One region of the Actinocorallia longicatena genome, then DNA from elsewhere that is predicted to be linked to it. Evidence: predicted binding sites of a transcription regulator. Region 1 holds the regulator's gene; the other holds the start of a gene.

Region 1 (15,764 bases):
CGGTTTCCTGCGAGGGGCGCAGGTAACGTCATAGGCGTGACCCACGTGACCGAAGCCGATCTCGACGACCTTGAGTTCGACACGCTGCGGACGGGTGAACACCGCGCCGCCGCCGTCCGGCTCACCGAAATGGCCGACACGGCCGAGCCTTCGCAGGGCGGTGTCTCCAGGGCGAAGGTCCTGCTCCGCGCGGGCGAGCAGTTCCAGCACGCGGGCGACCACGTCCGTGCCGCGGAGGTCTACCGCCTCGCCATCGAAGACGGCGGCGAGGTCTACGGAGACCCCCGCGTCTATCTCGCCGACGCCCTGCTCAAGCTCGGTGAGACCGAGGAGTCCCTCTCCCTCCTCGCCCAGATCCGCGAGAGCAAGCCGACCGACCCGGAGGTCTACCGCGTCGTCGCGGAGGTCCTCTACGAACACGGTGACCTGCTGGGTGCCCACACCTGGTCCACCGAAGGCGCCGACCTCATCCTGGCCCAGCCCGAGGCCAGCAGGGGCGACGCCGCCGACAGTCTCGAAGGCCTCCTGCGCATGCGCTTCCGTGCCCGTGTGGACCTCGGCCGCCCCGAAGACGAGTACGACGCCCTCCTCGACGCCTGACCGGACCGCTCCGCGACCCCTGACCCGCCCAGGTCCAGGGGTCGCCGCCGTCCGGGCCCGCCGCGGTCAGAGATCGAGCTCGTGCAGCGGGCGCAGGGCCGTGGGGGAGCTCGGGGTGCGCCAGAGGACCTTGGCGGCGCGGTCGTGGGTGGCGACGGTCGCGATGGCGTTGTCGAACCAGGGCCCGTCGGAGATCGACCACTTCAGCGGCGGCTTCGGCGCGCGGGCCGTCATGGCGACGAGACGGGCGGGGCCGCTCATGCCGGGGACGCAGGCCAGCCGGTTGGCCCATTTGAAAACGCCGTTGAGCGGATTGCGGAACGGGGAGCAGACGATCTGGGTGATCGGCAGGCCCTTCACCCGGGCCAGGTAGCTGTAGTGGATGTCGCCCGACAGGAAGGCGATGCAGGCGGGGGCGTCGCCGCGCTTGCCCTCGGCCACCTCCGTGACGGCCTCGGCGACCCTGCGGAAGGAGGAGTCGAACGCCGCCCAGTGCTCGAGGTCGGCGAAGCGGCGGAGCTTCTCGCCGAAGCCGTTCTGTCGGCGGGCGGCGATACGTTCGTTCCACGCCTCGGCGTGGTGGATCGCCGGGGGCAGCAGGTAGGGAAGGGAGCTGGCGATGAGCAGATGGTCGAGCCCGCCGGTGAGCTGGGAGTCGAACCACTCCTGCTCGGCGTCGTCGAGCATCGCGCGCCGGTCCGCGGTCAGCAGGCGTGAGGCCCGGCTGTCGACGACCACCACCCGGGTCTTACCGAGGTCGAGCGTGAACGACCAGCGGGCCGTCGAGGGCTCCTTGTCGGCGCGTTCGGCGAACTCGTCCAGCACCTGGCCGCCGTCCTTGGCCGCCAGCACGGCCGCGTACAGCGCGTCGGTGCTCCGCTCCTGCGGCGAGAGGTTCCCGAGGTGCTGGTAGACCCAGTACGAGCCGAGGCCGCCGACGATCCGCCGGCGCCACCAGGGCTGCGTCCAGATCCACTCGCGCCACGCGAAGGAGGTGTTCCAGTCGTCGCGCACGTCGTGGTCGTCGAAGATGCTGAAGGTCGGCACGGTCGAGAGCAGCCACCGCACGGCCGGATCGGTCATCCAGGCCAGCCGGTACAGCTCGGTGTACTCCTCGAAGTCGGCGATCTCCTCGAACGGCTCGGCCGTGATGTCGCGCCGGCCCTTGATGAAGGCCTGCATGCGCTCGCCGGTGCCGTCGGCGTAGACCTGGTCGCCGATCATCAGCAGCACGGTGGGCGGCTCCGCCCCGTCCTTCAGGGCGTGGGCGAACGCGCTCAGGGCGTCGATCCCATGCGTCTCCTGGGCCGCCGGGGCGATCCGGCACGATCCGAACGACACGCTCACCGGGCGCTCGGGCGAGAGGGTCCTGATCACCGAGGCGGGGAACTCGCTCCCGGGTTCCGGCCACGCCTTGCGGCCGTCCAGGCCGACCTCGTAGGGGGTGACGCTCCCCGGTTCCAGGCCGTCCACGTCGACCAGCGCGAAATGGTGCCCGTGGAGGGCGAAGGTCGGGACGATCCGCCCCAGCACCGACACCTCGCAGGCCTCGGACGTCTCCACCCAGACGGTGGCCGACGTCTCACTGACATGGCGGAGCAGGGGGCCGAGCACCAGTGCGGTCATAACCGATATCCCACCGGATCTCCGGCCCCCCGTCCACCGCCATCGCCGCGCTACTCGTATTCGGTGCCGCCCTTACGGGTGAGATAGGCCGGCGAGACGAACTTGGCGATGGCGCGGCCGCCCGTCAGGTCGCTGTGGCGCTCGCGTGCCGGCCTGACCACCAGGCCCTCGCGCAGGTGCGCCCCGGTCCCCGACAGGGTCTCGCGGCCCGAGGCGAGCCCGAACAGCACCTCCTCGTCGTAGGGGCCCCGGTAGAGGACCGGCACCGCGGGAAGCCCGAGCTCCGCCGTGACGTCTCCGACCTCGGCCGGGTCCAGCCAGCGCTTGACCCCGCCGACGACCACGGCGATGTCGAAGACCGCGTAGCCGGGCAGCTCCTCCGTGCCGCTGCGGCCGTAGGACAGGTCCTGCACGCCCTTGCCGAAGACCTCGCCGAACACGCCGACCCGCTCCGCGCCGAAGCGCCCGGCGACGGCGCGGGCGCGCTCGGGGACCTCGTGGCCGAGGACCGCGCGCCAGTAGAGGTTCTTCGGGTCGCGGACCAGGGCCTGGTCGCGGCTGCCGAACCCCTTGGAGGAGACCTGGTCGCCGTCGGGCGAGAAGGTGTACAGGGTGGCGCTGCCGTGCAGCTTCTCGGAGGCGACGACCGGCTCGCCCGGGGTGAACATGGCCGGGAAGCGCTTGACGTCCTCGATCTCGATCCAGCGGATCAGCTCGGGGGCGGACTCCACGGAGCCGGACATGTGCACCGGGATCGGCGGGATCCACTTGACGATGCCCAGCTCGGGCCCGAAGTCGTGGTCTCCGGCGGTGGCCGGGTCCCGCCGCAGGCCCTTCGGCAGGCAGACGATCCCCTGGGAGAGCTCACCGCGCAGCCGGACGGCCTTGACCCGGTTCCCGGCGGAGCCCGCGAGCCGTCCGACGAGACCGAGCTCCTCGATCAGGGCGTCGGGGAGCAGGGCGCCCTCGGGGATGTAGAGGGCCCAGTCGCCCGTCGTGAACCGGCCCTTCGCGACGACGGCGCGGTAGAGGCCCACCTGGGCGAGCTCCAGCGCGTCGGCGTTGCCGTGCGGGTGGATCGTCAGGCGTTCTGCGGTCACGCGGAACGTGGCCATCGCTCTCTCCTTCTCAGCGGTCGGGACGGGCCCCTGAGCGGCGGGACCACGGTCAGGCTGACGGCCTCGAAGCCCCTCCCGCAAACGGTTTTCGGGCCGGCCCCGGCCCTGTGACCCTTGCCATACTCAAGTCTAGACTCTTGTCTAGACTTGAGTCTCATGTTGCGCTTCAGGGGTCGGGACCTCGTATCGGAGGAGTGCGCACATGGAGATCGACGTCATCAGCCCGGACGTGTACGAGCGGGGCGGGATACCGCACGAGCAGTTCACCTGGCTGCGGGAGAACGATCCGGTGCACCGGCACGCCGATCCGGCCGGTGGTCCCGGCTTCTGGGCGGTGACCCGGCACGAGGAGGTCGTGCAGGTGTCGCGGCGGGCCGATCTGTTCTCCTCGCGGGAGCGGCTCTCGATCTTCGAGGAGGTCGATGACCAGACCGTCGAGATGTACCGGCTGATGATGCTGTTCATGGACCCGCCGGAGCACACCGAGCGCCGGGCGATGGTCAACAAGGGGTTCACTCCACGGATGATCCGGCAGCTCACCGGGCATGTCCGCGACATCTCGCGACAGCTCGTCGCCGAGGTCGCGGGGCGCGGCGAGGCCGACTTCGTGGCCGACATCGCGGCGCCGCTGCCCGCCTACGTGATCTGTGAGCTGCTGGGGGCGCCGGTCGAGGACCGAGAGCTGGTCTTCGACCTGTCGAACCGCCTGATCGGTTTCGACGACCCCGAGTACGCGAGCTCGATGGAGGACGCCGCGGCCGTCTCGGCGGAGATCCTCGCCTACGCCGGTGAACTCGCCGATCTGCGCCGGGCGCGTCCGGGCTCCGACCTGGCCACACAGCTTCTTCGGCCGGACGAGTCGGGCCGCTATCTGACCGACGAGGAGTTCCAGCTCTTCGTCCTGGTGCTGATGCTCGCGGGCAACGAGACGACCCGTAACTCGGCCGCCGGAGGCATGATCGCCTTTTTCGAGCATCCCGGGCAGTGGGAGCTGCTGCTGCGCGACCGCTCGCTGCTCCGCACCGCCCCCGACGAGATCGTCCGCTGGTCGTCGCCGGTCAACCTGTTCCGGCGCACCGCCATGGCCGACACCGTCCTGGGCGGGACGCCGATCGCGGCCGGCGACAAGGTCGTGGTCTTCTACCCCTCAGCCAACCGGGACGCCGCGGTCTTCGCCGACCCGTTCACCTTCGACATCACCCGCTCGCCCAATCCCCACCTGGGCTTCGGCGGCGGGGGCCCGCACTTCTGCCTGGGCACCCACCTGGCCAGGCTCCAGCTGAGCGTCCTGTTCGAGGCCCTCCTCGACCGTCTCCCCGACCTCCGCCCGACCGCGGAGCCCCGCCGGCTCCGCTCCAACTTCATCAACGGCATCAAGGAGCTCCCGGTGGCCTTCACCCCCTCGTAGCGCGTCAGCCGAGGAACTCGAGGAGGTAGGCGGTGGCGACCAGGAGGAGGCAGAGGGCCGGGACGGCGAGGAGGGTGCGAGGGCCGCGCAGAAGCAGGCCGGGGGCGAAGACGGTGAGCAGGGCCCACGGGGTGTGGGTCCAGACCGCGAGGACGGGAGGCAGGAGCGTGCAGGCGATCGTGGCCGCGAGGATCCAGCGGAGACGGCCTCGGGGGAGCCGGTCGATCCGGCGGGCCGCACCGGTGCCGGCGGACACGATCCGGGCGTAGCCGACGAACAGGGCGACGACCGCGGCGACGCAGGGGACGGCGAGGAGCCTCACCGGGCCCTCGCCCCACAGGAGGCCGAACGTCAGGGCCCAGAGGCCGTAGGCGAGGACCAGGGTGACGAACGCCAGCGCGACCAGGCCCGCCCAGTAGCCGACGACCATGCTGAACAGGGACATCCGCTCGTGCGGCTCGTCGCTCCCGTGCCAGGTCAGGCAGACCGGGCAGCGGGAGACCGGGCAGCGGGAGACCGGGTCGGCCGTGACCGGCGGGACGGGCAGGACGTCCGGGGCGGGTTCGCCGGTCATCGGGTCTTCCTCCGGAGCCGGCCGCGGATGGCCAGGCGGGCGACGGGGCCGAGATCCTCGAGGGCCGTGAGGAGGTGGCCGAGCTGTTCGAGGGAGGCCACGGCCCGGTCGGCGCCCTCCCGGTCGACCCCCTCGTAGAGGTCGAGGCCGACGAAGGCGGCGGTGACGGCCCGGGCGAGGCCTCCGACGTCGACGAACTCGGCGAGGGGCGTCGACGCCAGGACCCGGGTGAGGACGGCCTCGATCTCCGTCGTCCACAGGGCGAGGCCGGTGGCCGTCGCGGGGGCCAGCTCGGGGCTGACCTGGCTGCCGGCCAGGAGCTGGGCGAGCATGGCGAGGTCGGCGCGCTCGTCGGCGCGGATCCGGCGGCCGAGCTCCAGGAGCCCGGTCAGCGAGCGGACCCGGTCGAACCGCTCGCGGTAGGCGCCGACCTGCTCACGGGCGCCGTGCTCGCAGGCCGCCGTCAGCAGCCCGTGGACGCTCCCGAAATGGTGGAAGACCAGCGCCTGGTTGACTCCGGCGGCACCGGCGATGGCGCGTGCGGAAGCGCCCGCGATCCCCCGCTCCCGCAGCGTCTCCAGCGCTCCGGCCAGGAGCTTCTCCTTGGTCGTCATGCCGCCCCTCCTGGTTTGAGCGATCGCTCAAGGCGCACTCTAGTACGAGATTGAGCAATCGCTCAATTCGGGGTACTCGGGGGTGATTTGAGTACTTTCGCGGTGTTGGCTCGGAGGGCGTGCGGCGCAGAATCGCGGTATGAAGCAAGGGGAGCGCGCGGCGCTCGCGTATCTGGTGGCGGCCCTGTTCTCGGCTGCGGGCTGGGCCGCATGGCTGGGCTGGGACCAGGAGTACGACGTCCGGCCCGACGGCGGGACCGAGGGTCCCTACCAGCCGTGGCAGGTCGTCGGCCTGGTTCTGACGCTCGGCGTGGTGGTGGTGCTGTCGTCCTGGCGGCTCCACGGTCCCGGGACCGTCGCGGGGACGGCGACCGGGCTCGCGGTGGCCTCCTTCAGGGACTGGTCCGACGACGACTCGGGCCTGTTCATCGTGGGCGTGATGATGATCACTGTCGGGGCGCTCGCCGTCTCCGGTCTCGCCGCCCTCGTGGTGAGCGCCGTGGCCCGGGGCACCGGCCCGCAGGCCCGTGCGGCAGGGGCCTCGCGGCCCCGGGCCGCCTCACCGGTGCGCACGGCGGCCGAGGTGACCGCGGCGCTGCTGGGCTCGATCGTGCTGTGGTTCTCCTGGCACCTGGTCTGGTTCGACGGCCCGTGGGCGACGTTCGCGTGGGAGGCTCTGGGAAGCGTGCTCGCCGGAACCGCCGCGGCGGCGCTGGCGGTCCGGGCGGGCCGGCTCGCCCCCTCGCTCTCGGGCGTGCTCGCCGGAACTGCCCTCACCGGGCTCTCCCTGCCGGGCCTGCTCCTGCTGCCGGCGGTCGCGGCCACCGCCCTGGCCGTCCGGAAGGTCCTCGACCGCCGGAACCGGGCTCATCCGGCCGGCCCCGGCCGTTGACCACTGCGGGCGGGGCGGGGTTCGAAGACGACGAGCGGGGTTCGAAGACGACTATGGGGCGAAAATCCGGGAAAGGGGCGGGCGTGCACAGGCTGGGGCGTGAGGTGGCGTGGTTCGCGCTGGTGGCGGGGGTCGCCGCGGTGGCATGGACGGGGTGGCTCGCGGTACCCGTCACCGGGGTGGAGGAGTTCTGGTCGCGGAACCTCGCCGGGGTCGTGGTGGCGGGGGCGGCGACCGGGCTGCTGTGGGCGCGGACGGGGCTGGCCGCGGGGCCGCTCGCCGGGCTCGCCCTCGGGACGGGGTACGCGGCGACGGCGGCCTGGCGGTACGACCCGGGCTGGCAGAGCGAGGAGATGGCGCTGTGGCGGGCGGGGGTGGCGCTCCTGGTCGTCGCGGCGCTGGTCGCCACGGTGGCAGGCCGATGGACGATCGGGTTCGCCGGGCGGGTCATCCAGGACCGTTTCAGCGCGTGACCGTGGCTGCGCCGGTCGTGCCCGCGGGGTCGCGGTCTCGGGGTCTCGGTCTCGGGGTCGTGGTCGCGGATCTGCCCGGTGGTGGGGAGGGCGGCCGGCCCCCGATGGAGACCGGCCGCTGCGAAGGCGGGCGACCCGGGCGGGTCAGCGACCGCCGCGGTTGTTCATCTGACGGGTCGGCATCTGCCGGGCGTTGCGGTGGCCCAGGGTGCGGGCGGCTGCGGTGTACCTCTGGTCGGTGCCCTTCAGGGCGCCTTTCCTGCCGTGCTTCTTGCCCTTTTCGAGGGCGGGGACTTCGCGGTTTTCACGCATGCGGAAAGCACCTCCGTGACGTACTGAATTCGGCCGTGGAATGGCCGTGAGAAAAGGCGGCGTGAGCCGTTGAAAGGGATGAACGCGAGCCTGGACGCGGACCTTGCGTGGTGCCGGAGCGGAGGGACCTGCCCGTCGGGACGGGTGGCGCGAGCCTGGAGGTTCCTGAAACGGCGGTGCCCGGCGCCGGAAGGCGTCGAGTCGTGCGAGGTCAGGGGCTGGTTCGCAAGAAGGGAGCGGGGCGCGTCGCACGCGTGGTGCGAGGGGCCGCTGTGCTCAACCGGTAAGGATCAGATCTCCATGTGCTGAACAGTACCACCGGAATGGCGGGTTCTGTCAACACTCTTCGCCCGAATTATTTCGAGAAGGAAAAGGCCCGCCGGGCGGCGGGCCTTTTCTCTCGGCTTGGGCCGCTACTTGGCGAGCGGCACCTTGGAATGGACGGTCAGCTTGTCGGCCTGGGCGTCGAGGTCGACGACCACCTCGGAGCCGTCGCGGATCGAGCCCGACAGCAGCGCCCTGGCGAGCTGGTCGCCGATGGCCGTCTGGACGAGCCGCCGCAGCGGGCGCGCCCCGTAGACCGGGTCGAAGCCGGTCAGGGAGAGCCAGTCGCGGGCAGCCGGGGTGACGGTCAGCCGGAGCTGGCGGTCGGCGAGCCGCCGGGCCAGCCGGTCGACCTGGAGGTCGACGATCTGGCTGAGCTCCTCGGCGCCGAGGGCGTCGAAGATGATGACGTCGTCGAGGCGGTTGATGAACTCCGGCTTGAAGTTCGCCCGGACGGTCTTCATGACCGCCTCGTGCCGGGCCGCCTCACCGAGCGCCGGGTCGACCAGGAACTGGGAGCCCAGGTTGGAGGTGAGGATCAGGATCGTGTTCCGGAAGTCGACCGTGCGGCCCTGGCCGTCGGTGAGCCTGCCGTCGTCGAGGACCTGGAGGAGGATGTCGAAGACCTCCGGGTGGGCCTTCTCGACCTCGTCCAGCAGCACCACGCTGTACGGGCGCCGGCGGACGGCCTCGGTGAGCTGACCGCCCTCCTCGTAGCCGACATAGCCGGGAGGGGCACCGACCAGCCGGGCCACGGAGTGCTTCTCCGCGTACTCCGACATGTCGATCCGGGTCATCGCCCGCTCGTCGTCGAACAGGAAGTCCGCGAGGGCCTTGGCCAGCTCGGTCTTGCCGACACCGGTCGGGCCGAGGAACAGGAACGAGCCCGTCGGGCGGTCGGGATCGGCGACCCCGGCACGGGTGCGCCTGACCGCGTCCGACACCGCCGCGACGGCCTTCTTCTGGCCGATGAGGCGGCGGCCGAGCTCGTCCTCCATGCGGAGCAGCTTGGCGGTCTCACCCTCCATCAGCCGTCCGGCGGGGACGCCCGTCCAGGCCGACACGACATCGGCGACGTCGTCGGGCCCGACCTCCTCCTTGACCATCGCGCCGCGCGACTCGGCGGCGTCCGAGGCGGCCTCGATGTCCTTCTCCAGGGTCGGGATCTCGCCGTAGAGGAGCCGCGAGGAGGTCTCGAAGTCGCCCTCGCGCTGGGCGCGCTCGGCGAGGCTGCGCAGGTCGTCGAGCTTCTTCTTCAGCTCACCGACCCGGTTCAGACCGGCCTTCTCCTGCTCCCACCGGCCGACCAGGGCGTTCAGGGTCTCCTGCTTGTCGGCCAGATCGGCGCGCAGCTTCTCCAGCCGGTAGCGGGAGGCGTCGTCGGACTCCTTGGCGAGCGCGAGCTCCTCCATCTTCATCCGGTCGACGGTCCGCTGCAGCTCGTCGATCTCGACGGGCCGCGAGTCGATCTCCATGCGGAGCCGGGACGCGGCCTCGTCGACCAGGTCGATGGCCTTGTCGGGCAGGAAGCGGGAGGTGATGTAGCGGTCCGACAGGGTGGCCGCCGCGACCAGCGCCGAGTCGGAGATCTGCACCTGGTGGTGGGCCTCGTAGCGGCCCTTGAGCCCGCGCAGGATCGCGATCGTGTCCTCGACCGACGGCTCGCCGACCAGCACCTGCTGGAAGCGGCGCTCCAGCGCGGGGTCCTTCTCGATGCGCTCGCGGTACTCGTCCAGCGTGGTCGCGCCGATCATGCGCAGCTCGCCGCGGGCCAGCATGGGCTTGAGCATGTTGCCCGCGTCCATCGCGCCCTCTCCCGCGCCCGCGCCGACCATGGTGTGCAGCTCGTCGATGAAGGTGATGACCTGGCCGTCGGACTGCTTGATCTCGTTGAGGACGGCCTTGAGCCGCTCCTCGAACTCACCGCGGAACTTCGCCCCCGCGACCATCGCCGACAGGTCCAGGGAGATCAGCCGCTTGTCGCGCAGCGACTCCGGCACGTCCCCCGCCACGATCCGCTGGGCGAGGCCCTCCACGACGGCCGTCTTGCCGACGCCGGGCTCGCCGATCAGCACCGGGTTGTTCTTGGTCCGCCGCGAGAGCACCTGGACGGTCCGCCGGATCTCGGCGTCACGGCCGATGACCGGGTCGAGCTTGCCCTCGCGGGCCGCCTCGGTGAGGTCGACGCCGTACTTCTCCAGCGCCTGGAAGGTGTCCTCGGGGTTGTCCGAGGTCACCCGGCCGTGCCCGCGGACCTTCTCGAACGCCTCGACCAGCGCGTCGGCGGTCACCCCCGCGTTCTTCAGCAGCGTGGCGGCCTGCCCGCCGTCGGCGGCGAGCCCCACCAGCAGATGCTCGGTCGAGACGTACTCGTCCTGGAGCTGCCGGGCCCGGGAGGCCGCGGTGTTCAGGGCGGCGAGCAGCGGCCGCGACGTCTGCGGTGCCGCGACGGTCGATCCCGACGCCTTGGGCAGCCCGGCGATCGCCTCCTCGGTCCGCCGCCTGAGCGCCACGGGATCGGCGCCGACCGCCTCCAGCAGCGGGATCGTCGTGCCGTCCTGCTGGGCGAGCAGCGCGGCCAGCAGATGCACCGGCTCGACCTGCGGGCTCCCCTCGGAGGCCGCCCGCCGAACCGCCACCGAGACCGCGTCCTGGCTCTTGTTCGTCAGCTTGTAGTCCATTTCCCAACCCCCTCAACGGATGTCCCCAGGCTGTGTACGGCCCGGTCCTGCTGTGCGTTCGGTCCCGCCCGCCCCGGACGGCGCGGAAGGTCCGCTTCCCGGGCGCGCCCCGGCGGCGCCCGCCTTCTCGGCGACGACGATGAGGCGGGACGACCCGATGACGGGCAGCGGAGAAGACCGTCATGTCGTGCCGCCGCCCGGCCGTGTCGCCGTCTCCGGCCGTGCGGTGCCGGTGGTGCGGTGCCGGTGGTGCGGTGCCGGTGGTGCGGTGCCGGTCGTGCCCGGCGGTGGTGTTCGTCAGTGGTCGCGCTGGCGCCAGAGGATCACGCCGGTCTGGCGGATCGGGACCAGCTCGGCGCCGGTGGACGGCGCGTCGGGCCGGCGCTGGGCAAGCCTCGCGGCGACCGCGCGGGTCGACTCCAGTTCCGTGCCGAGCTCGTCGACCAGCCGGCGCAGGGCCAGCAGCTCGTGGGCCAGGTCGTCGTTGGCCCGCTGGAGCTCGAGGATCTTCTGGATGCCCGCGAGGTTGATGCCCTCCTCCTGGGAGAGCCGCTGGATCTCGCGGAGCTGCACGATGTCGCGCATCGAGTACCGGCGGCCGCGCCCGGTGGCCCGGCCGGGTGAGACCAGGCCGAGCCGGTCGTAGGTGCGCAGGGTCTGCGGGTGGAGTCCCGACAACTGCGCCGCGATCGAGATGACGTAGACAGGTGTGTCGTCGGGGAGGTCCATCAGCCCTCCTTGGCTTGTTCGACCAGGGTGTCGCGGAGCTCATCGCCCCTGTGGCTGTCGGCGAAACGCTTCAGCGCCTCGCGTTCCGAGTCGCTCAGCTTCTGCGGGACCTGCACCTCGAGGGTGACCAGCAGGTCTCCCCTGGTGCCGTCGCGGCGAGGCGCGCCCTTGCCGCGCACCCGCAGCACCCGGCCGTTCGGGGTGCCCTCGGGGATGCGCATCTTCACCGGCGGGGCGCCGTGCACCGGGACGAAGATCTCGGCGCCGAGCGCCGCCTCGGGGAAGGTCACCGGGACGTGCACCGTCAGGTTGTCGCCGTCGCGGCCGAACACCGGATGGGCCGTCACCTTCAGCTTGACCAGCAGGTCGCCGGCGGGACCTGAGTTCTCGCCCGGAGCGCCCTTGCCCTTCAGCCGGATCGTCTGGCCGTCCTTCACCCCGGCCGGGATGCGGGCCTGGATCGTGCGGTGCCCGACGGCGCGGCCGGAGCCGTGGCAGGTGGGGCAGGGATCGTCGACGACCATCCCGCGGCCGTGGCAGTGGTGGCACGGCTCGGCGAAACCGAACCCGCCCATGTTCTTGGTCTCCTGACCGGTGCCGTCGCAGTACGGGCAGACGCGCGGGAGCGTGCCCGCCTTCGCACCGGTGCCGCGGCAGGTCGCGCAGGGAGCCTCGGACGACAGCCGCAGCGGGACCGTGATGCCCTTGAGCGCCTCGGTGAACGACAGCGTGACCTCGGACTCGACGTCCTGGCCGCGCCGGGGCCGCCTCGTGGTCGAGGAGGTGCCGCGGGCCGTGCCGCTGCCCCGCCCGAACAGCCCGCCGAACAGGTCGCCGAGCCGCTCGCCCGTCCCACCCTGCTGGGGCTGGCCGAACAGGTCGTTCAGGTCGAAGCCCTGCGGTCCGCCGCCGCCGCGGAACGAGCCGCCGTGCGAGCGGATCTCGTCGTACTCCTTGCGGCGCTTGTCGTCGGACAGGACGTCGTAGGCCTCGGAGATCTCCTTGAACTTCTCCTCGGCCTCGGTGTCGCCCTTGTTGGTGTCGGGGTGGTACTTGCGGGCGAGCTTCCGGTAGGACTTCTTGATCTCGTCCTGGGTGGCGGTCTTGGCGACACCGAGGGACTTGTAATAGTCCTTCTCCAGGTAGTCCTTGGTGCTCACCGGCGTCCCTTCAATGCCTGTACGTGGGCCCCCGGGACCAGGTCCCGGGGGCGGTACTGCTCACTACTGTCTGCTGCCAGGATCGAGAATCCTAGGCCGGACCGGCCACGACCACACGGGCGGGGCGGAGGATCCGCTCCCCGATGCGGTAGCCCGGCTGGTAGATCTCCAGCACGCTCTCCTCCGCGACCTCCGGAGAGGGCACGTGGGTGAGCGCCTCGTGGACGTTCGGGTCGAACGGCTCGCCGACCGTCCCGAACTTCTCGAGCCCCAGCTTGCCGAGCGCCGTCTCCAGCGACTCGCCGACCGACTTGAACGGCCCGACCAGCTCGTCGTGCTCACGGGCCTTGTCGATGCTGTCGAGCACCGGCAGGAGGTCCGCGAGGACGGAACCCGTCGCGTAGTCCTTGGCGGCCGCCTGCTCGCGCAGGGCCCGCTTCCGGTAGTTCTGGTACTCGGCCTGCACGCGCTGCAGGTCGGCGGTGCGCTCGTCGAGCTGAGCCTGGAGCTGGCCGCCGGCCGCCTCGAACTCCGCCTCGAACCCCTCGACCGCCGGGCCCGCCGCGGGCTCCTCGGCGCCTTCCGGCGCGGGAACCCGCAGCTCGCCCGTCTCAGGGTCGATGCGCCGCGAGTCGCGGATCACCGGCTCATCCTGAGAGTTCGTCACTTGCCGTCCTCATCGATGATCTCTGCGTCGACCACTTCGTCGTCCTGGTCCTGCTGCGGGGCGGACTGGTCGTCGCCCGGAGCCGCACCGGAACCGTCGGCCTGCTGCTGCGCGTAGAGCGCGGCGCCCAGCTTCTGGGACGACTGCGCGAGCTTCTCCGCCGAGGCCTTGATGACGTCGGTGTCGGTGCCCTCGAGGTCCTTGCGGACCTCGGCGATGCCGTCGAGGACCTCCTTCTTCAGGTCCTCGGGAAGCTTGTCGTCGTTCTCCTTGACGAACTTCTCGGTGGAGTAGGTGAGGGTCTCCGCCTGGTTGCGGATCTCCGCGTTCTCCTTGACCTTGCGGTCCTCCTCGGCGTACTGCTCGGCCTCGCGCATCATGCGCTCGATGTCGTCCTTCGGCAGCGCGGAGCCGCCGGAGATGACCATCGACTGCTCCTTGCCGGTGCCGGTGTCCTTCGCCGAGACGTTCACGATGCCGTTGGCGTCGATGTCGAAGGTGACCTCGATCTGCGGGACGCCGCGCGGCGCCGGCGGCAGGCCGGTCAGCTGGAAGGTGCCCAGCTTCTTGTTGTACGCCGCGATCTCGCGCTCGCCCTGGTAGACCTGGATCTCCACGGACGGCTGGTTGTCGTCGGCCGTGGTGAAGGTCTCCGACCGCTTGGTCGGGATCGTGGTGTTGCGCTCGATGATCTTGGTGAAGATCCCGCCCTTGGTCTCGATGCCCAGCGACAGCGGGGTCACGTCGAGCAGCAGGACGTCCTTGACCTCGCCCTTGAGCACACCGGCCTGGAGGGCGGCGCCGACGGCGACGACCTCGTCCGGGTTGACGCCCTTGTTGGGCTCCTTGCCGGCCAGTTCCTTGACCAGCTCGGACACGGCGGGCATGCGGGTGGAGCCACCCACCATGACGACGTGGTCGATCTCCTTGACGGTGATCCCGGCGTCGCGCACGACGTTCTGGAACGGAGCCTTGCAGCGCTCGAGCAGGTCGGCGGTGAGCCGCTGGAACTCGGCGCGCGTGAGCTTCTCGTCCAGGTGCAGCGGGCCCTCGGCGGACGCGGTGATGTAGGGCAGGTTGATCGTGGTCTCAGCGGACTGGGACAGCTCGATCTTCGCCTTCTCACCGGCCTCGCGCAGCCGCTGGAGCGCCATCTTGTCCTTGGACAGGTCGACGCCGTGGGCGTTCTTGAACTTGGTGACCAGCCAGTCGACGACCTTGTTGTCCCAGTCGTCGCCACCGAGGTGGTTGTCACCGGAGGTCGCCTTGACCTCCACGACGCCGTCGCCGACTTCGAGCAGCGAGACGTCGAAGGTGCCGCCACCGAGGTCGAAGACGAGGATGGTGGCCTCGCCCTCCTTCTCCAGGTGGTAGGCGAGGGCGGCCGAGGTCGGCTCGTTGATGATGCGCAGGACGTTGAGGCCCGCGATCTGGCCGGCCTCCTTGGTGGACTGCCGCTGGTGGTCGCTGAAGTACGCCGGAACCGTGATCACCGCGTCGGTGACCGGCTCGCCGAGGTAGGCCTCCGCGTCCCGCTTCAGCTTCTGCAGCACGAACGCGCTGATCTGCTGCGGGTTGAAGTCCTTGTCGTCGATCTTCACCTTCCAGTCGGTGCCGATCTCTCGCTTCACCGAGCGGATGGTGCGGTCCACGTTGGTGACGGCCTGGCGCTTGGCCACCTCACCCACGAGGACTTCGCCGTTCTTCGCGAAGGCGACGACGGACGGCGTGGTCCGCGACCCCTCCGCGTTGGCGATAACGGTGGGCTCGCCGCCCTCCAGAATCGCGACGACCGAGTTGGTCGTCCCGAGGTCGATTCCGACCGCACGTGCCATCGTTCGCTTCCTCCGTCTACTGGGATCTCTACTGCCACCACTATGCCGCCGTGGGCGTCCTGGTGTCAAATCAGTTGAGTCTGGTCGGCTCAACTTTATTGCCGCCCGTAGGGCAGAACGCCTGAGCGTACGGCAACGTGCCCGTCCGCGGGTGAAGATGACCTACCCCGCCCGGTCGGCTACGGAACGCGACCGAGGGGACTTAGGGGGCATATCCCCCGGCTCTTCCGGCCGGCTCTTTCCGTTCAGGTGGTGGCGCGCATCGGGCACACTTGCTGTTCCGGACGCCCCGATGACGGTCCGGGGAGGCCGCGGCCCCTGAGGAGGTGGACGCCATCGGAGCACGGATCATCGTCGCCGAGGACGATCCCGGCCAGGCCGAGCTGGTCAGGCGCTACCTCGAACGCGACGGTCACGACGTGGTCGTGGTCCACGACGGATCGGCGGCGCTGAGCGAGTTCTTCCGGCGCGCACCCGACCTCCTGGTCCTCGACGTCATGATGCCCCAGGTCGACGGCCTCGACGTCTGCCGGGAGATCCGCCGGACCTCGGAGATCCCCGTGGTCATGCTCACGGCCCGCTCGACCGAGGCGGACGTCCTGCTGGGCCTCGATCTCGGCGCCGACGACTACCTCGTCAAGCCGTTCAGCCCGAGGGAGCTGGCCGCCCGGGTCCGCACGGTCCTGCGCCGCTCCCGGCCGAGGGAGGTCGTGACCCGCCGGATGAACGCCGGTGATCTCGTCCTCGACCT
Region 2 (15,764 bases), on a different contig from region 1:
TGCAGCACGCCCAGCGCCCCCGCCGCCGCGACGAGCCCGACCAGGCCCGTGAGCACGTCGACGGTGTAGAGCACGACCGAGCTGGCCGACATGATCCCCCGGCTGCGCGCCCGGTTCAGCTCGTCCAGGAACTCCGAGTCGTCGAGCGCGGCGAGCTGCACCGAGGTGGTGAGCTCGTACAGGCGCATCTCCACGACCTGTTCGATCTGCGGCTCGAGCCGGGCCTGGGCCCAGCCCGCCCCGGTCCTGAGCGCCCCCTGGGCGGTGTAGGCGACCGCGACGAGCGCCAGCGCCGGCAGGGCGCCGCGCACCTTGTCGGGGGTGGGCCCGGCGGCGAACAGGGCGTTGAGCACCCCGGTCGTGGCCAGCAGGCCGAAGGTGGTGAACACACCGGCCACGAGGTTGAGGCCGATCGTGGTGGCGGTGTCGCGCCGGTTGGCCTGCCAGGCCAGCCGCAGCGACTGGGAGATCAGCGCGGGCAGCCGCCGCGCGACCTGTGTGACCTTCGTCTCCGCGAGCTCGCTCGCATGGACGATCCAGCGGTTCTGCACGAGCTTCGGGAGCTCGTCCTCCAGCGGAACCCTTGTTTTCCGTGCGCGTCTGAACAGCCGTTTCGGCCGCATGTCCCTCCCGACCCTGGATGACACCCGCTCCGCCAGTGTCACCCCGCAGTACGACGTTTTTCGTGTCGTCTCGTACGTGCGAGCGGAAGAGAGTTGATTCGGAAGAACGACGCGCCGGGAGATGTCGTCTCATAGCGTATAAAGCATGACCGACCAGGATGGAGTGAGGCACATGGCGCCCCAGTTCGCGCCGACCACACCGGACTTTCCCCACAGGCCGCCGGCCTCCCGTGACCGCCGCAAGTGGTTCTGGAGGATCCCGCTGCTCCTGGTGCTCGTGCTCCTGGTCGCGTTCGTCGCCGGCTACTTCACGCTCAACGGCCGCCTGCAGCACGAGAAGGCGCTCGCGGGCTACTCCGGCAGGATCGGAGACACCCCGGGCACCAACTGGCTCATCGTCGGCTCCGACAGCCGCAAGGGCCTTTCCAAGGCCGACAAGAAGCGGCTGCGGACCGGCAGCGCCGAGGGCAAGCGCACCGACTCGATCATGCTGCTGCACTACGGCGACGGCGGCACCACGCTGCTGAGCATTCCGCGCGACTCCTACGTCGCGATCCCCGGCCACGGCAACGACAAGATCAACGCCGCCTACGCCTTCGGCGGCTCGCCGCTGCTGGTCCAGACGGTGGAGAAGGCCACCGGCATCCACATCGACCACTACGCCGAGATCGGCTTCAACGGCTTCGTCGGCGTGGTCGACGCGGTCGGCGGCGTCAAGCTGTGCGTGAAGTCCCCGGTGAAGGACCCCAAGGCGGGCATCGACCTGAAGGCCGGCTGCCAGAACCTCAAGGGCACCGACGCCCTCGGCTACGTGCGCACCCGCAAGTTCGCCCAGGGCGACCTCGAGCGGGTCAAGCACCAGCGGGAGTTCTTCTCCGCCCTGATCAGCAAGGCGTCCTCGCCCGGCACCCTGCTCAACCCGTTCCGGAGCATCCCGCTGGCCTACAACGCCAGCGGCAACTTCACCGTCGACGACGGCGACGACCTGTACGACCTCAGCCGGATGATGCTGGCGATGCGCGGGGTCTCCGGCGGCGAGGGCAAGACGCTGAGCGTCCCGTTCGGGAGCTTCGGCAGCAGCGCCGCCTCGGGCTCCTACATCAACTGGGACCGGACGAAGTCCCAGCAACTGTTCAACGCGCTCAAGGCCGACAAACCGATCCCCGCGGGGATCAGCTAAACAACGTCTCAAGTAAATCTTTACGTTCGGCGATGTCCACCCTGGCACGTCCACGGGGAATCACTCTGGGTGACTGAGTGTGAACCTAGCGTGGTAGGGGTCGAAATGATGAAGAAGTACCTCAAGTGGGCCAGCATCGCGTTCCTCGTCTGGTACGTCGTCAATCGTCCCGACGGCGCCGCAAGCGTCGTCCAGGGAACTCTCAACGGTCTCGGCGGTGCGGCCGACTCCGTGTCGACGTTCATGACGAGCGCGATCCCGTAGCTCCACCCGAACGCAGGACCCCCGTCGCCAAACGGCGCCGGGGGTTTTTCGGCATGTCCGAGTGTGGTCACGCTCCGTGCAAATTGCCCCGAGAATGTCATGCCGGGAGTGTTCTGTGTCGTCTCGATCCACCGCGAACGAGACGACTGTCCAACCCCTCCCGCCTGGTCTTTCCCGAGGTCAGGGCGCCTGCGCCGCCAGCGGATCGCATGAGCGCGAAAACCCTTGTGGCTACTGGGCTCCTGCCACGTGCGGCGACGTCTTACGATGGGCATACATCGTGGCGATGGGGCCACACAAAGGTCTCTTTGCGGGCATCCAACTGGTGGGCACAACTGAATCGGGTCAGTGTGTCACTGCGTAACAAGAGGGACGGCGCCTGATGAACAAGAACGTCCGCTATGTGGCGATTGCCTTCGTCATCTTCTACCTGCTCAGCCAGCCGAAAGCTGCAGCGCAGGTGGTGAACAACGCGTTCGCCGCGGTCGGTGACGCCGGCACGCAGCTCGCGATGTTCGTCAACACCCTGGGTACCTGAGCTCGGGAAGCACCGAAGCGGGCACGGCGACGACGCCGTGCCCGGACGGGACTCGTAAGATCACGGCATGAGTGCTCTCAACGTGGACATCGAGTCCCTTCAGGGGGGACCGGCCGACCTGGCCCAGTACCAGGGCAAGGCCGTACTGGTGGTGAACGTCGCCTCCAAGTGCGGCCTCACCCCCCAGTACGCCGGCCTCGAACGCCTCCAGGAGGCCTACGCCTCCCGCGGCTTCACCGTGCTGGGCGTTCCCTGCAACCAGTTCCTCGGCCAGGAGCCCGGCTCCGCCGAGGAGATCGCGACCTTCTGTTCCTCCACCTACGGCGTGACGTTCCCGCTCACCGAGAAGATCGAGGTGAACGGGCCGGACCGCCACCCCCTCTACCGTGTGCTGGTGGACGTCGCCGACGCCACGGGCCACTCCGGCGACATCCGCTGGAACTTCGAGAAGTTCCTCATCTCCCCGGACGGCACGGTCACGCGGTTCTCGCCGCAGACCGAGCCCGACGACGACACCCTCGTCGCCGCCGTGGAGAAGGCCCTGCCCGCCTGACGGCGATCAAGGCCGAGACGATACGGTGATATGCACCACATTGCCGCTGTTACATGATCGGTCTAAATTCACCCTCACATTTCTCTGAGGGAAGGCCTGGCATGGGCGGCTGGACGACGGCGGACATCCCCGACCTGAACGGCAAGCGGGTGATCGTCACCGGTGCCAACAGCGGCATCGGCTACCACGCCGCGCTGCGGTTCGCGGCAGCCGGGGCCGAGGTGGTCCTGGCCTGCCGCAACCCCGGACGGGGAGAGGCCGCCCTCCAGCGGATCAAGGACGCCTCGCCCGGCGCGGCGGTCTCGCTCGCCGCCCTCGACCTGTCCTCGCTGCAGTCGGTGCGCGACTTCGCCGCCGCGCAGGTCAAGGAGCCGCTCGACCTCCTGATCAACAACGCGGGCGTCATGGCGATCCCGCGCGCCGAGACCGCCGACGGCTTCGAGATGCAGCTCGGCACCAACCACCTCGGCCACTTCGCCCTCACCGGGCTGCTGCTCCCCGCCCTGCTGGAGCGGTCCGGGGCGAGGGTCGTGACGGTCGGCAGCACCGCCTCGTTCTGGGGAAAGATCCGGCTGGACGACCTCATGAGCGAGAAGAAGTACGGCAAGATGGCCGCCTACGGCCAGGCCAAGCTGGCCAACCTGCTGTTCTCCGCCGAGCTGGGCCGCCGCGAACCCCGGCTGGTCAGCGTGGTCGCCCACCCCGGCTACGCCAGGACCGAGCTGATGGCCTCCGCCGTCGCCCAGACCGGCAGCCGGATCGAGGCGATCAACTACGCGATCGGCGGCTTCCTGTTCGCCCAGTCCGACGCGGCGGGCGCCCTGCCGACCGTCCGGGCGGCGCTCGACCCCGCGGCGAGGAGCGGTGAGATCTACGGCCCCCGCTTCATGATGCGGGGCGCGCCCGTCAAGGGCTTCCTCAGCCCGCGCGGCAGGGACCAGGCGATGGCCGCGAAACTGTGGGACCGCTCCGCCGAACTGACCGGCGTGCGCTTCGGCTGAACGAATCTCCACCCGGCCCGCTGATCACGCAACGATCCGCGGGCCGGACGCATGATCGGCACATTGGATCGCTGACCTGCAGTTTCTAGGCTTCTCCGCATGACCTCCTCTGTTCTCGAGCCCGCCGCGGTCTCCTCGGCCGGGAAGCTCGGCCCGACCCGCCGGCACTACCTGATGTGCCGGCCCTCGCACTTCGCCGTCACCTATGCGATCAATCCGTGGATGGACCCCGACGCCGGGGCCAGCGCGGAGACGGCCGTCGCCCAGTGGGAGGCGCTGCGGGCCGCCTACCTGTCGCTCGGGCACGAGGTCAGCCTGATCGACCCCGAGCCCGGCCTGCCCGACATGGTGTTCGCCGCCAACGGAGCCACGGTCGTGCGCGGACGCGTCTACGGCGCCTCCTTCGCCTTCGCCGAGCGCCAGGCCGAGGGCCCCGCCTACGAGGCGTGGTTCCGCGCCAACGGCTTCGGCGACGTCATGACCCCCACCTTCACCAACGAGGGCGAGGGCGACTTCCTCACCCTCGACCGGATGATCCTCGCCGGGACGGGCTTCCGCACCAGCATCGACGCGCACAAGGAGGCCCAGGAGTTCCTCGGCCTGCCGGTCGTCACCCTCCAGCTCGTCGACCCGCGCTTCTACCACCTGGACACCGCGCTGTTCGACCTCGGCCACGGGAACGTCTGCTACTTCCCCGGCGCGTTCTCCGAGGGCAGCCTCCGGGTCCTGCGCACCCTGTTCCCCGACGCCGTCCTGGCCACCGAGGAGGACGCGACCGTCCTCGGCCTCAACGCCGTCTGCGACGGCGCGAACGTCGTCATCAACGCCGAGGCCACCGGCCTCATCGCCGAGCTCCGCACCCGCGGCTACACCGTGCACCCGGTCGACCTGACCGAGCTCCGCAAGGCCGGCGGCGGCCCCAAGTGCTGCACCCTGGAGATCCGGGCCCAGACGCACTGATCTGAAGGCTTCTCGTGACCTGTGATCTTCTTCATCCCATCGGGAGGTCAAGATCGTAGGATGTCGGGGTGCCGAAGATCACTGAACCGACGGTGGCCGAGCACCGGGCACGGCAGCTGCGCGTCCTGCTCGACGCCGGCCGGACCCTGGTCGCCGAGGAGGGCCTCGAGGCACTGTCGCTGGCGGCACTGTCGCGCCGGGTCGGGCTCTCCCGGCCGAGCCTGTACGAGTACTTCGGATCCCGGGACGACCTGGTCGCCGCGATCCTCGAGGAGGAGCTCCCGGACTGGGCTGCGGCCCTGACCGAAGCGATCGGCGGGGCGGGGGAGCTGCGCGGCAAGATCGAGGCCTATGTGGCGGTCCACTTCGAGGCGGTGAGCGACGGCCGTCACGCCGCCGCGACCCGCCTGGTCGAGCACGCCCGCGCCGAACCGGCCCGCGCCCGCATCCGGGCGGGCCACACCCGGCTGCTGGCCCCGCTCACCGGGGCGCTGGAGGCGGCCGGGGTCCCCGCGCCCCGGCTGCGCGCCGCCCTCGTCCAGGGCATGATCGAGACGGCGGCCGCGCTCGCCGAGCGCGACCCCGGGGCCCGTGAACAGATCGCCGCCACCGTCGTCGACCAGGCGCTCGCCGGGCTCACGGGCGACGGCGGCTGACCCGCCGGGCGGCGGCGCGGTCAGGCCTCCTGGACGCGCCGGGCGAACACCAGGGCCGTGCCCATCGGAAGGGCCAGAAGGATCAGCAGCCCCGCCAGCGCCGCGTAGGACAGCGTGGAGACGATCACCCCCGCGACCAGGCCGCCGAGCGCCGCCCCGCCGTTCATCAGCAGGTCCGACAGGCCCTGGACCGAGGGCCGGAGATCGACGGGAACCGACTCGGTCAGCAGTGCAGAACCCGCGACCAGCCCGCACGACCAGCCGACGCCCAGCAGCATCAGCGCCAGGCTGAGCTGGACGAGCGCGTGCTCGTCCGCCGTGCCCGCCACCAGTGCCGCGCAGACGATGAGGATCATTCCCAGCAGCAGCACGGGGACGTGCCCGAACTGGTCGGCCAGCCAGCCGACCAGCGGGGAGAGGGCGTACATGCCCGCGATGTGCAGGCTGATCACCACCCCGACCGCGTCGAGGCTCGCGCCGCCGTGGTCGAGATGGACCGGCGTCATCGACATCAGCGCCACCATCGAGGTGTGGCTGACCACGATCGCCGCGACCGCTATCCCGGCGCTCGGCGACTGCCGCAGGACCGTCCAGGCCGCGCGCATCGACCGCTCAGGAGCGATCTCCCCGCGGTCGCTGCCCAGATGCGCCACCTGGAGCGGGTCGGGACGCAGCCCGGTGAAGACCCCGCCGGTCGCCAGCAGGAACGCCAGGGCGGCCACGAGGTAGACGCCCGTGTGGCCGCCGAAGTCGTCCGCCCGCCCGGCCAGAAGGGGGCCCGCCACCGAGCCGCCGGTCGTCGCCCACACCACGATGCTCAGGTCGCGGGCGGAGTGCCCCGGCCGCGACAGGTCGGTCGCCGAGTAGCGGGCCGCGAGGTTCGCCGCGCTCCCGCCGCCGAAGAACAGCAGCCCGGCCAGGAGCAGCGGCCAGGACCCCGCGCTGACCGCGATCGTCGCGATCAGCGCGCCGAGCAGGCCGCAGCCGTAGGCGAACGTGATCGCCGCCCGCCTGCCGCGGGAGGCGGCCAGCCGCGCGGCGGGCACCGCGACCAGCGCGGCCCCGAGCACGGCGCTCGTCTGGGCGAGCCCGCCGATCGCGTCGCTGCCGGACATGTGCTTGGCCACCAGGGTGCCCGCCGCGACTCCGACGCCCACCCCGATCCCGCCCACCACCTGCGTCGCGGTGAGCACCGACAGCACCCGACGCTGTACGGCCACCCGGTAGTGCGCCTGCTGCGCCGTCCACTGCTGCCCGGATCGCACGGAAGCCATCGTCGCCCTTAGTTGCGTTTAGCGGGATAAGTGCACGTCAGCATAGATGTGCTGATCCACTCGGCGCCATTGTTCGTTTCCTGTTTTCCGTGACGGTTCCAGGGTGCGGTCCGGCGGTCGCTCCGGGGCGTCAACGTCACGGCCGTGAAGGTCGCAATCGTGGCGGAGTCGTTCCTGCCCCGGGTGAACGGCGTGACCAACTCGGTCTGCCGGATCCTTGATCACCTGGCCGCACGCGGGCATGAGGCGCTGGTCGTCGCCCCCGCACCCGGCCCGGACAGCTATGCCGGATTCCCGGTGAAGCTGGTCCCGGGCGTAGCCCTGCCCGTCTACAAGTCCTTCGTCGTCGGGGTTCCCGGCCGGCAGGTCGAGAACGCGCTCCGCGCGTTCCGGCCGGACGTCGTCCACCTGGCCTCCCCGGTGGTGCTCGGCGCGGCCGGCGCCACCGCGGCGCGCAGGCTCGGCATCCCCTCGGTCGCGGTCTTCCAGACCGACCTCGCCGGGTTCTTCCGCCGCTACGGCTTCCGGGGGACCGACGCGATGCTCTGGTCCTGGCTGCGGCGCGTCCACGCCAGGGCCGACCGGACGCTCGTCCCGTCCTCGCCCACCTTCCGGGAGCTGGAGGAGCAGGGTTTCCCCCGGCTGGAGCTGTGGGGCAGGGGCGTCGACCAGACGGCCTTCCACCCCCGGCACCGGTCGGCCGAACTGCGCGCCAGGCTCGCCCCCGCCGGAGAGAAACTGATCGGCTACGTCGGCCGGATCGCACCGGAGAAGCAGGTCGAACTGCTGACCCGGCTGGTCGGGGTGCCGGGATCCCGGCTGGTCGTCGTCGGGGACGGGCCCGCCGAACGGCGGCTGCGCGGGCTCCTGCCCGAGGCGGTCTTCCTCGGCTTCCGGACCGGCGGCGAGCTCTCGGAGATCGTCGCCTCCCTCGACGTGTTCGTCCACACCGGGGCGAACGAGACCTTCTGCCAGGCCGTCCAGGAGGCGCTGGCCTCCGGCGTCCCGGTGGTCGCCCCGGCCGCCGGAGGCCCGCTCGACCTGGTCAGGCCCGGCGTCAACGGGCTGTTGTTCCCCCCGTCCGACGGCACGTCCCTGCGCGCCGCCGTCACCACGCTCGTCACCGACGACGCCATGCGCGCCCGGCTGGCCGCGGGAGCCCTCCCCTCGGTGCGCCCCCGCACCTGGGAGGCCGTCTGCGACCAGCTCCTCGCCCACTACTCCGAGGTCATCTATGGCTCCGCCGCCCGCCACCGCGCCGCCTGAGTTCACTCTGGTCGTCTCGGTCCACGACGTGGCCCCGGCCACGCTTCCCGAGACGGCCGCGTGGCTCGGCGACCTGGACGCCCTGGGCGTCCCGGCGACGCTCCTGGTCATCCCCTCGGCCTTCGCCGGCGGCCCCTCCCTCGCCGACGACCCCGGCACCGCCGCCGCGATCCGGCGGGCGCGCGACCGCGGCCACGAGGCGTCGCTGCACGGGTTCACCCATGTGGGCGTGCCCGGCGGGCCTCCCTGGCGGCAGCGGGTGAACCAGATCATGGCCCGCGGGGCGGGGGAGTTCTGCGCCCTCGGTGAGGACGAGGCCCGGCGGCGGCTGGAGGCGGGGCTCGCCGTCCTCACCGCCGCGGGCCTGCCGGTCACCGGGTTCACCCCGCCCGGCTGGCTCGCCTCGCCCGGCACCAGGGCCGCCCTGGACGGCCTGGGCTTCACCTACTGGACCAGCCAGGCGGCCGTCCATGATCTCGGCGGCGGCCGGGCCCTGAGAATGCCCGCGCTGTCGCACCGGCCGGGCGGGCGCGGCGAGCGGACCGGCGCCCGGCTCATGGTCCAGGCCTCGCGGCTGTTCGCCCGCACCCGCAGGCCGTTCCGGATCGCCCTGCACCCGGCCGACCTGGGCCGTCCCGGGCTGCGCGAGGCGGCGCTCGCCTCGATCGGGCACGCCCTGTCGGCGGGGGCCCGCCCGGTCACCTACGAGGCCCTGGTGACCTCCGCACGATGAGGATCGTGCAGCTCGCCAACCTCTACAGCCCGGTGTCCGGCGGGCTGCGGACGGCCGTGGACGCCCTCGGCCGCGGTTACGCGGCCGCGGGGCACGAACGCGTCCTGGTCTTCCCCGGCAAGGCCTTCACCCGGAGGGACACCGAGATGGGGACGGTGATCACCGTCCCGGGGCCCTCGGTGGCGCCCGGCTACCGGTTCGTGCTCGACCCCCGGCCGGTGCTGCGCGTCCTGGAACGGGTGCGACCCGACGTCATCGAGGTGTCGGACAAGGCCACGCTGGCCGTCGCCGCCCGCTGGGCCCGGGGGAGGGGCGTGCGGTCCGTCCTGTTCTCCCACGAGCGGATCGACGCCATCCTCGCGCCCCGGCTGCCGCGCTGGATGCCGCTGGAACGCGGCGCCGACTGGTGGAACCGCAGGCTGGTCGCCGAGTTCGACGCGATCGTCGTCACCTCCGACTACGCCGCCGAGGAGTTCCGGCGGGTCGGCGCGGCCGAGGTGCACCGGGTCCCGCTCGGCGTGGATCTCGGCACGTTCCGGCCGTACCCGAGGATCGCCGCCCGGCAGGCACGGCTGGTGCAGCTCGGACGGCTGTCGAAGGAGAAACGGCCGGGACTCGCGCTGGCGGCCGTCAGGGAACTCGTCGCCCGGGGCCTGGACGTGCGGCTCGACGTGATCGGCGACGGCGAACTCGGCCCCGCCATGCGGTCCGCCGCCCGCGGGCTGCCCGTCACCTTCCACGGGCACCTCGGCTCGCGCGAAGATGTCGCCCGGCTGCTGGCGGCCGCCGACGTGGCGCTCGCCACCTGCCCGATCGAATCGTTCGGGCTCGCCGTCCTGGAGGCCCTGGCCTGCGGGACGCCCGTCGTCGCCGCGGACAGGGGAGCGGCGGGCGAACTGCTCGTGGCCGGGGCGGGGGTGGCCGTCCCCGCGACGGGCCGGTGCCTCGCCGACGGCGTCGAACGGATCCTGGCCAGGCCGGGGCCCGAACGGACCGCCGCGGCCAGGGCGCGGGCCGAGCACTACCCCTGGAGCGCGGCCGTTTCCGGCATGCTGGCCGTGCACGCGGGGGGTGCGGGCGAAATCCGCTGAGGCGGCGGTAACCTCGTTCCCGTGCGACGGTTCTTCACTCCCGCCTGGCTGGGCATCCACGCCATTGCGATCACCCTGTTCGGGGCCTTCCTGGCCTTCGGGTGGTGGCAGCTCGCCCGTGCCCAGGGCGGTAATGCCCGGAGCTGGGGCTACACCTTCGAATGGCCGCTGTTCTCGATCTTCGTGGTCGTCATGTGGGTGAAGATGATCCGCGACGAGCTCAAGGGCGTCGGCACCGGTGCCGAGGTGCCCGAACAGGCCGAGAACGTCCGTCCGCTCAGCGAGATGGAGAAGATCAAGGCGGCCGAGGCGGAGAACCCCGACCTCGCCGCCTACAACCGTTACCTCGCCCGCCTCAACTCCCAGCGCCGCTAAGGAAGACCCGTGGAAGCTGCCGTCAACCGATTCCGGATCATCGCCTACATCGTCGGCGTCCTCCTGGTGCTGCTGACCGTCGGCATGATCATGAAGTACACGCCGATCGACGATCCGACCCTGGCCGGGATCGTCGCGCCGATCCACGGGCTGTTCTACATGATCTACCTGGCGGCCGGGTTCGACGTGTGGCGCCGGGCCGGCTGGGAGCCCAAGCGGATGCTCCTCATCGCCCTCGCCGGGATCGTGCCGGGCCTCACCTTCTTCGTCGAGAAGCGGATCGTCGCGGACGCCCGGTCGGCCGTCCCGCTCCAAGCCTGAGAAAACAGGCCCGAGGCAGATGGCCTCGGGCCCGCTTCAGGGGTCTGGCGTATGCGTCAGCGCGTCATCAGATCAGGGGATGGCGGCCCCTTCCCGCGCCCCGGCCGGGCGCCGGCGGCCGTGAGCCGGGCGGTGGTTCACCGGGGCGGCCCTCCGTTCACTTTGCGTCACCATCTCGTGACCTTGAGTACCCGCTGGTCAAGCGGGGGTAAACGCAGGTCAAGCGCCTTTCTTTGAACGGGTGCCGGCAGGCGTCGTCACGGTGTGTGCCCGATGGTCCGGCTCCGTGTCGATCGCTCAGAGCGAACGCGGGGATGGAATGGATCGGGAGCACGTTTGTTGAGTGCAAGTGACTCAAGAAACGTGATTCTTAGGAGCAGGACATGAGTGAGACGCTGACGGTGCCGGTGCTGCCGCTGGACGACACGGTCGTCCTGCCCGGGATGGTCGTCCCGCTGGAGCTCGCCGACGGTGAGGTCCGCGCGGCCATCGAGGCGGCGCGCGCCGGGCGCGCGTCCGGCAAGCCCAGGGTCCTGCTGGTCCCGCGCGTCGACGGGCGGTACGCCGCCTACGGCGTGCTCGCGGTCGTCGAGCAGGAGGGACGGCTGCCCGGCGGCGAGCCCGGTGCCGTGGTCCGCGCGACCACCCGGGTGAAGATCGGAACGGGGACCACCGGTCCCGGCGCCGCGCTGTGGGTCGAGGGCGAGACCGTCGAGATCCCCAAGGCCGCGGACACCGCCGACCTGGTCAAGGAGTACAAGGGCCTGGTGCAGGCGATCCTCCAGCACCGCGGTGCCTGGCAGCTCGTCGACATCGTCCAGCAGATCGACGACCCGTCGCTGCTGGCCGACCAGTCCGGCTACGCGCCCTACCTGACCGTCGAGCAGAAGATCCAGATCCTCGAGACCCCGGACGTCGTCGAGCGGCTGACCCGGGTCATCGGCTGGGCTCGCGACCACCTCGCCGAGCTCGACGTCGCCGAGACCATCCGCAAGGACGTCCAGGAGGGCATCGACCAGCAGCAGCGCGAGTTCCTGCTCCGCCAGCAGCTCAAGGCCGTCCGCAAGGAGCTGTCGGAGCTCAACGGCGACAGCGAGGGCGAGGAGGAGGACTACCGCGCCCGCATCGAGGCCGCGGACCTTCCCGAGAAGGTCGAGAAGGCGGCGCTCAAGGAGGTCGACAAGCTCGAGCGCGCCAGCGACGCCTCACCCGAGGGCGGCTGGATCCGCACCTGGCTCGACACCGTCCTGGAGATCCCCTGGAACGAGCGGTCCGAGGACTCCTACGACATCAAGGGCGCCCGCGAGATCCTCGACGCCGACCACGCCGGCCTCGACGACGTGAAGGAGCGGATCGTCGAGTACCTGGCCGTGCGCAAGCGGCGCGGCGAGCGGGGCCTGGGCGTCGTCGGCGGACGCCGGTCGGGGGCCGTCCTCGCCCTCGTCGGACCGCCCGGAGTGGGCAAGACCTCGCTCGGGGAGTCCGTCGCCCGCGCGATGGGCCGCAGCTTCGTGCGCGTCGCGCTCGGCGGCGTCAGGGACGAGGCCGAGATCCGCGGCCACCGTCGCACCTACGTCGGGGCGCTGCCCGGCCGCATCGTCCGGGCGATCAAGGAGTCCGGTTCGATGAACCCGGTCGTCCTGCTGGACGAGATCGACAAGGTCGGCGCCGACTACCGGGGCGACCCGACCGCAGCCCTGCTCGAGGTCCTCGACCCCGCGCAGAACCACACCTTCCGCGACCACTACCTCGAGGTCGAGCTCGACCTGTCCGACGTGCTGTTCCTGGCGACGGCCAACTCCCTGGATACCATTCCGGGCCCGCTGCTCGACCGCATGGAGCTCGTCTCCCTCGACGGCTACACCGAGGACGAGAAGGTCACGATCGCCCGCGACCACCTCCTGCCCCGCCAGTTCGACAAGGCGGGCCTGGAGCCGGGCGACGTCGTCTTCCCCGAGGAGGCGCTGCGGCTGATCGCCGGGGAGTACACCCGGGAGGCGGGTGTCCGGTCGCTGGAGCGGTCGATCGCCCGGGTCCTGCGGAAGGTGACGGCGAAGGTCGCGCTGGAGCAGGAGTCCCTGCCGGTCGTCATCGGCGACCTGAAGGACTACCTGGGCCGCCCCCGGTTCACCCCGGAGGCGTCGCTGGAGGAGAACGAGCGGCGCACCTCGGTCCCCGGCGTCGCGACCGGCCTGGCCGTGACCGGCGCGGGCGGCGACGTCCTGTACGTCGAGGCGTCCCTCGCCGATCCCGAGACCGGCGACACCGGGGTGACCCTCACCGGCCAGCTCGGCGACGTCATGAAGGAGTCGGCCAGGATCGCGCTGTCCTACCTGCGCTCGCACGGCGCGGAGCTGGAGCTCCCCGTCGGCGACCTGAAGGACCGTGGCGTCCACGTGCACGTTCCCGCCGGAGCCGTTCCCAAGGACGGCCCCTCCGCGGGCGTGACGATGACCACCGCCCTGGCCTCGCTCCTGTCGGGCCGGCCGGTCCGCGGCGACGTCGCCATGACCGGCGAGGTCTCCCTGACGGGCCGCGTCCTGCCGATCGGCGGCGTCAAGCAGAAGCTGCTGGCCGCCCACCGCGCCGGGATCAGGACCGTCCTCATCCCCAAGCGCAACGAGCCCGACCTGGACGACGTCCCGGCCGAGGTCCTCGCGGAACTGGAGGTCCACCCGGTCTCCGACGTCCGCGACGTCCTGCGCATCGCCCTCGAGCCCGCCCGCACGGAGGCCCTGGCCGCCTGATCCGCGCACAGGGGAGCCCCGCACCGCAACCGCCGGCGCGGGGCTCCGCGCGTCCTCAGGCTTTCGGGGTGAGGCGGAAGATGCGGATCTCCCGCTCCAGCCGGGCCTGGTACTTGTCGTAGACCGGCCAGACCCGGTTGAGCTCCGCCCAGACCCTCTCGCGGTCCTCGCCCTCCAGGAGGGCGCCGACGACGTCGTAGGCCTTCTTACGGTATTCGACCCTGGCCTCGGGGGTCTTGATGAGGTTGCCGGTCCAGGCCGGGTGCTTCTCCTGGCCGAAGTTGCTGCCGACGACGATCCAGCCCTCGCCCTCGGGCATGCAGAGCAGCGGCGACAGCCGGGGCTCGCCGCTCTTCGCGCCGATCGTGGTCAGGTAGAGGCTCGGTACCAGCGACTGGCCGAGCATGACCTTGCCGCCGGTGAGCTTGTGGACGGTCCGGTCGAGCCGCGGGACGATCTTCGGGCCCACCTTGCTGAACCACTTGGCGCCGGACATCTTCTGGAACATCGGGCCGAACGCCTTCTGCATGAGGGTCGAGCTGGTCGTAGCACCGGACAAGGGAAGCTCCTGGGGACGGGCCGGGGGGTGCGGACAATCTAGCGCTTGGTTGCTCAATTGGCGAGATCCTCGGTTACCGGGACGCCGCGCGGTGACCGGTGGAAGACTCACAGCGACGATCCCCGGACCCCGAGGCGCATGATCACAGACAAGCACGTCCCCGCGGAGCCGGACGACTTCATCGGCCGTGAACGCGACATCGAGGAGATCGGCCAGCTTCTCGACGCCGTGCGTCTTCTCACGCTCTGCGGGCCCGGTGGCATCGGCAAGACCCGGCTGGCCCTACGGGTCGCGCACACATCCGCGATGGCCTCGGCCTGGTTCGTCGAGCTCGCCGGCGTGAGCCCCGCTGGCCCGGGCGAGGGGGGCGCCGAGACGGTCGAGAGCGTCGCCGACGGGGTGGTGCGGCGGATCGCCCAGGTCGTCGGGGTCGCGGAGGAACCGGAGCAGGACCTGGTCGAGGCGCTGCTGGCCACCCTGAGCGGCCGGTCGGGCCTGCTCGTGCTCGACACCTGCGAGCACCTGGTCGAGGACTGCGCCGAGCTGGCACGGCGGCTGCTGGCCGCCTGTCACCGGATCCGGATCCTGACCACGAGCAGGGAACCGCTGCGGATCCCCGGTGAGAACGTGTGGCGGGTGCCGCCGCTGGAGATCCCCGAACCGGGGCAGGAGGCCGCGGACGCCGAGGCCGTCAGGCTGTTCGCCGCCAGGGCCGGCGCCGCGCGTCCGGGGTTCGTGCTCGACGAGGCCGCCCTGCCCGCCGTCGCCGACGTCTGCCGGATGCTCGACGGCGTGCCGCTCGCCCTGGAACTGGCCGCCGCCCGGATGCGGGTGCTGTCGGTGCGGCAGCTCTCGGCGCGGCTCGTCGACCGGTTCGGCCTGCTGTCGGCCGGTGACAGGACCGCGCCGTCGCGGCAGCGCACCCTGCGGGCTGCCGTCGACTGGAGCCACGACCTGCTCGGCGAGCCCGAGCGGATCCTCCTGCGGCGCCTGTCGGTGTTCGCGGGATGGACCATCGACCCGGCCGAGCGGGTGTGCGCCGACGCCCTCCTGCCCGCCGCGACCGTCCTGGACGCCCTGACCGCGCTGGTGGACAAGTCGCTGGTCGTGGTGGAGCGCGAGGTCGCGGGCCAGGTCAGGTTCCGGCTGCTCAACAGCATCCGCCAGTACGCGGCCGAACGCCTGGCGGAGGCGGGGGAGGAGCGGGCGCTGCGCACCCGGCACCGGGACTGGACCCTGGAGCGAGCCGAGGCCACCGCGCAGACGATCTTCGGCTACCGGCCGGCGGCGTGGGCGGAGAAGGTCCGCCTGATGCGCTCGCACGAGGCCGACCACGACAACACCAGGGCCGCGCTCGCCTGGTCGGCCGAGCACGGCGACCTCGCCGAGGGGCTGCGGCTCTGCACGGTCCTGCGGATGCACGGGGTGGCGCGCGGCGAGTTCACCGAGTGGATCGGCTGGACCCGCCGCTTCCTCGACCTGGCCGAGGACGCGCAGGTGCCGCCGGACGTCGCGGGCGCCGCGGCCGTCGCGCTGGGCGAGATGGGACTGGAGTCACGCGCGCCGGAGCTGACCGAGAGCGCGGTCATCCAGGGGCTCGAACTGCACCGGATGGCGGGGGCC

Evidence for each region. The regulator HspR, encoded in region 1, represses chaperone genes until heat shock. The targets are predictions, from matches to a motif close to ANTTGAGTCNNNNNGACTCAANT.
Region 2: lon (endopeptidase La) is a predicted target of HspR. The motif match lies at 11,173-11,195, and genes of this name have one in related genera.

What each region holds. Positions count from the first base shown of each region.
Region 1 is NZ_BAAAUV010000031.1:39,106-54,869, forward strand. It holds gene ABD785_RS35525 (tetratricopeptide repeat protein) at 37-600, shown strand; gene ABD785_RS35530 (alkaline phosphatase D family protein) at 667-2,226, opposite strand; gene ABD785_RS35535 (RNA ligase (ATP)) at 2,277-3,341, opposite strand; gene ABD785_RS35540 (cytochrome P450) at 3,547-4,752, shown strand; gene ABD785_RS35545 (hypothetical protein) at 4,757-5,326, opposite strand; gene ABD785_RS35550 (TetR/AcrR family transcriptional regulator) at 5,323-5,940, opposite strand; gene ABD785_RS35555 (hypothetical protein) at 6,080-6,832, shown strand; gene ABD785_RS35560 (hypothetical protein) at 6,916-7,305, shown strand; gene ABD785_RS35565 (hypothetical protein) at 7,450-7,617, opposite strand; gene clpB (ATP-dependent chaperone ClpB) at 8,031-10,622, opposite strand; gene ABD785_RS35575 (heat shock protein transcriptional repressor HspR) at 10,920-11,351, opposite strand; gene dnaJ (molecular chaperone DnaJ) at 11,351-12,511, opposite strand; gene grpE (nucleotide exchange factor GrpE) at 12,603-13,178, opposite strand; gene dnaK (molecular chaperone DnaK) at 13,175-15,013, opposite strand; gene ABD785_RS35595 (response regulator) at 15,340-15,764, shown strand, end outside.
Region 2 is NZ_BAAAUV010000045.1:6,181-21,944, reverse strand. It holds gene ABD785_RS39230 (ABC transporter ATP-binding protein) at 1-623, opposite strand, end outside; gene ABD785_RS39225 (LCP family protein) at 769-1,803, shown strand; gene ABD785_RS39220 (hypothetical protein) at 1,909-2,067, shown strand; gene ABD785_RS39215 (hypothetical protein) at 2,450-2,605, shown strand; gene ABD785_RS39210 (glutathione peroxidase) at 2,673-3,158, shown strand; gene ABD785_RS39205 (oxidoreductase) at 3,260-4,159, shown strand; gene ddaH (dimethylargininase) at 4,259-5,119, shown strand; gene ABD785_RS39195 (TetR/AcrR family transcriptional regulator) at 5,188-5,775, shown strand; gene ABD785_RS39190 (MFS transporter) at 5,796-7,040, opposite strand; gene ABD785_RS39185 (glycosyltransferase family 4 protein) at 7,194-8,315, shown strand; gene ABD785_RS39180 (DUF2334 domain-containing protein) at 8,284-9,048, shown strand; gene ABD785_RS39175 (glycosyltransferase) at 9,045-10,139, shown strand; gene ABD785_RS39170 (hypothetical protein) at 10,161-10,514, shown strand; gene ABD785_RS39165 (DUF3817 domain-containing protein) at 10,524-10,835, shown strand; gene lon (endopeptidase La) at 11,219-13,582, shown strand; gene ABD785_RS39155 (nitroreductase family deazaflavin-dependent oxidoreductase) at 13,638-14,141, opposite strand; gene ABD785_RS39150 (helix-turn-helix transcriptional regulator) at 14,280-15,764, shown strand, end outside.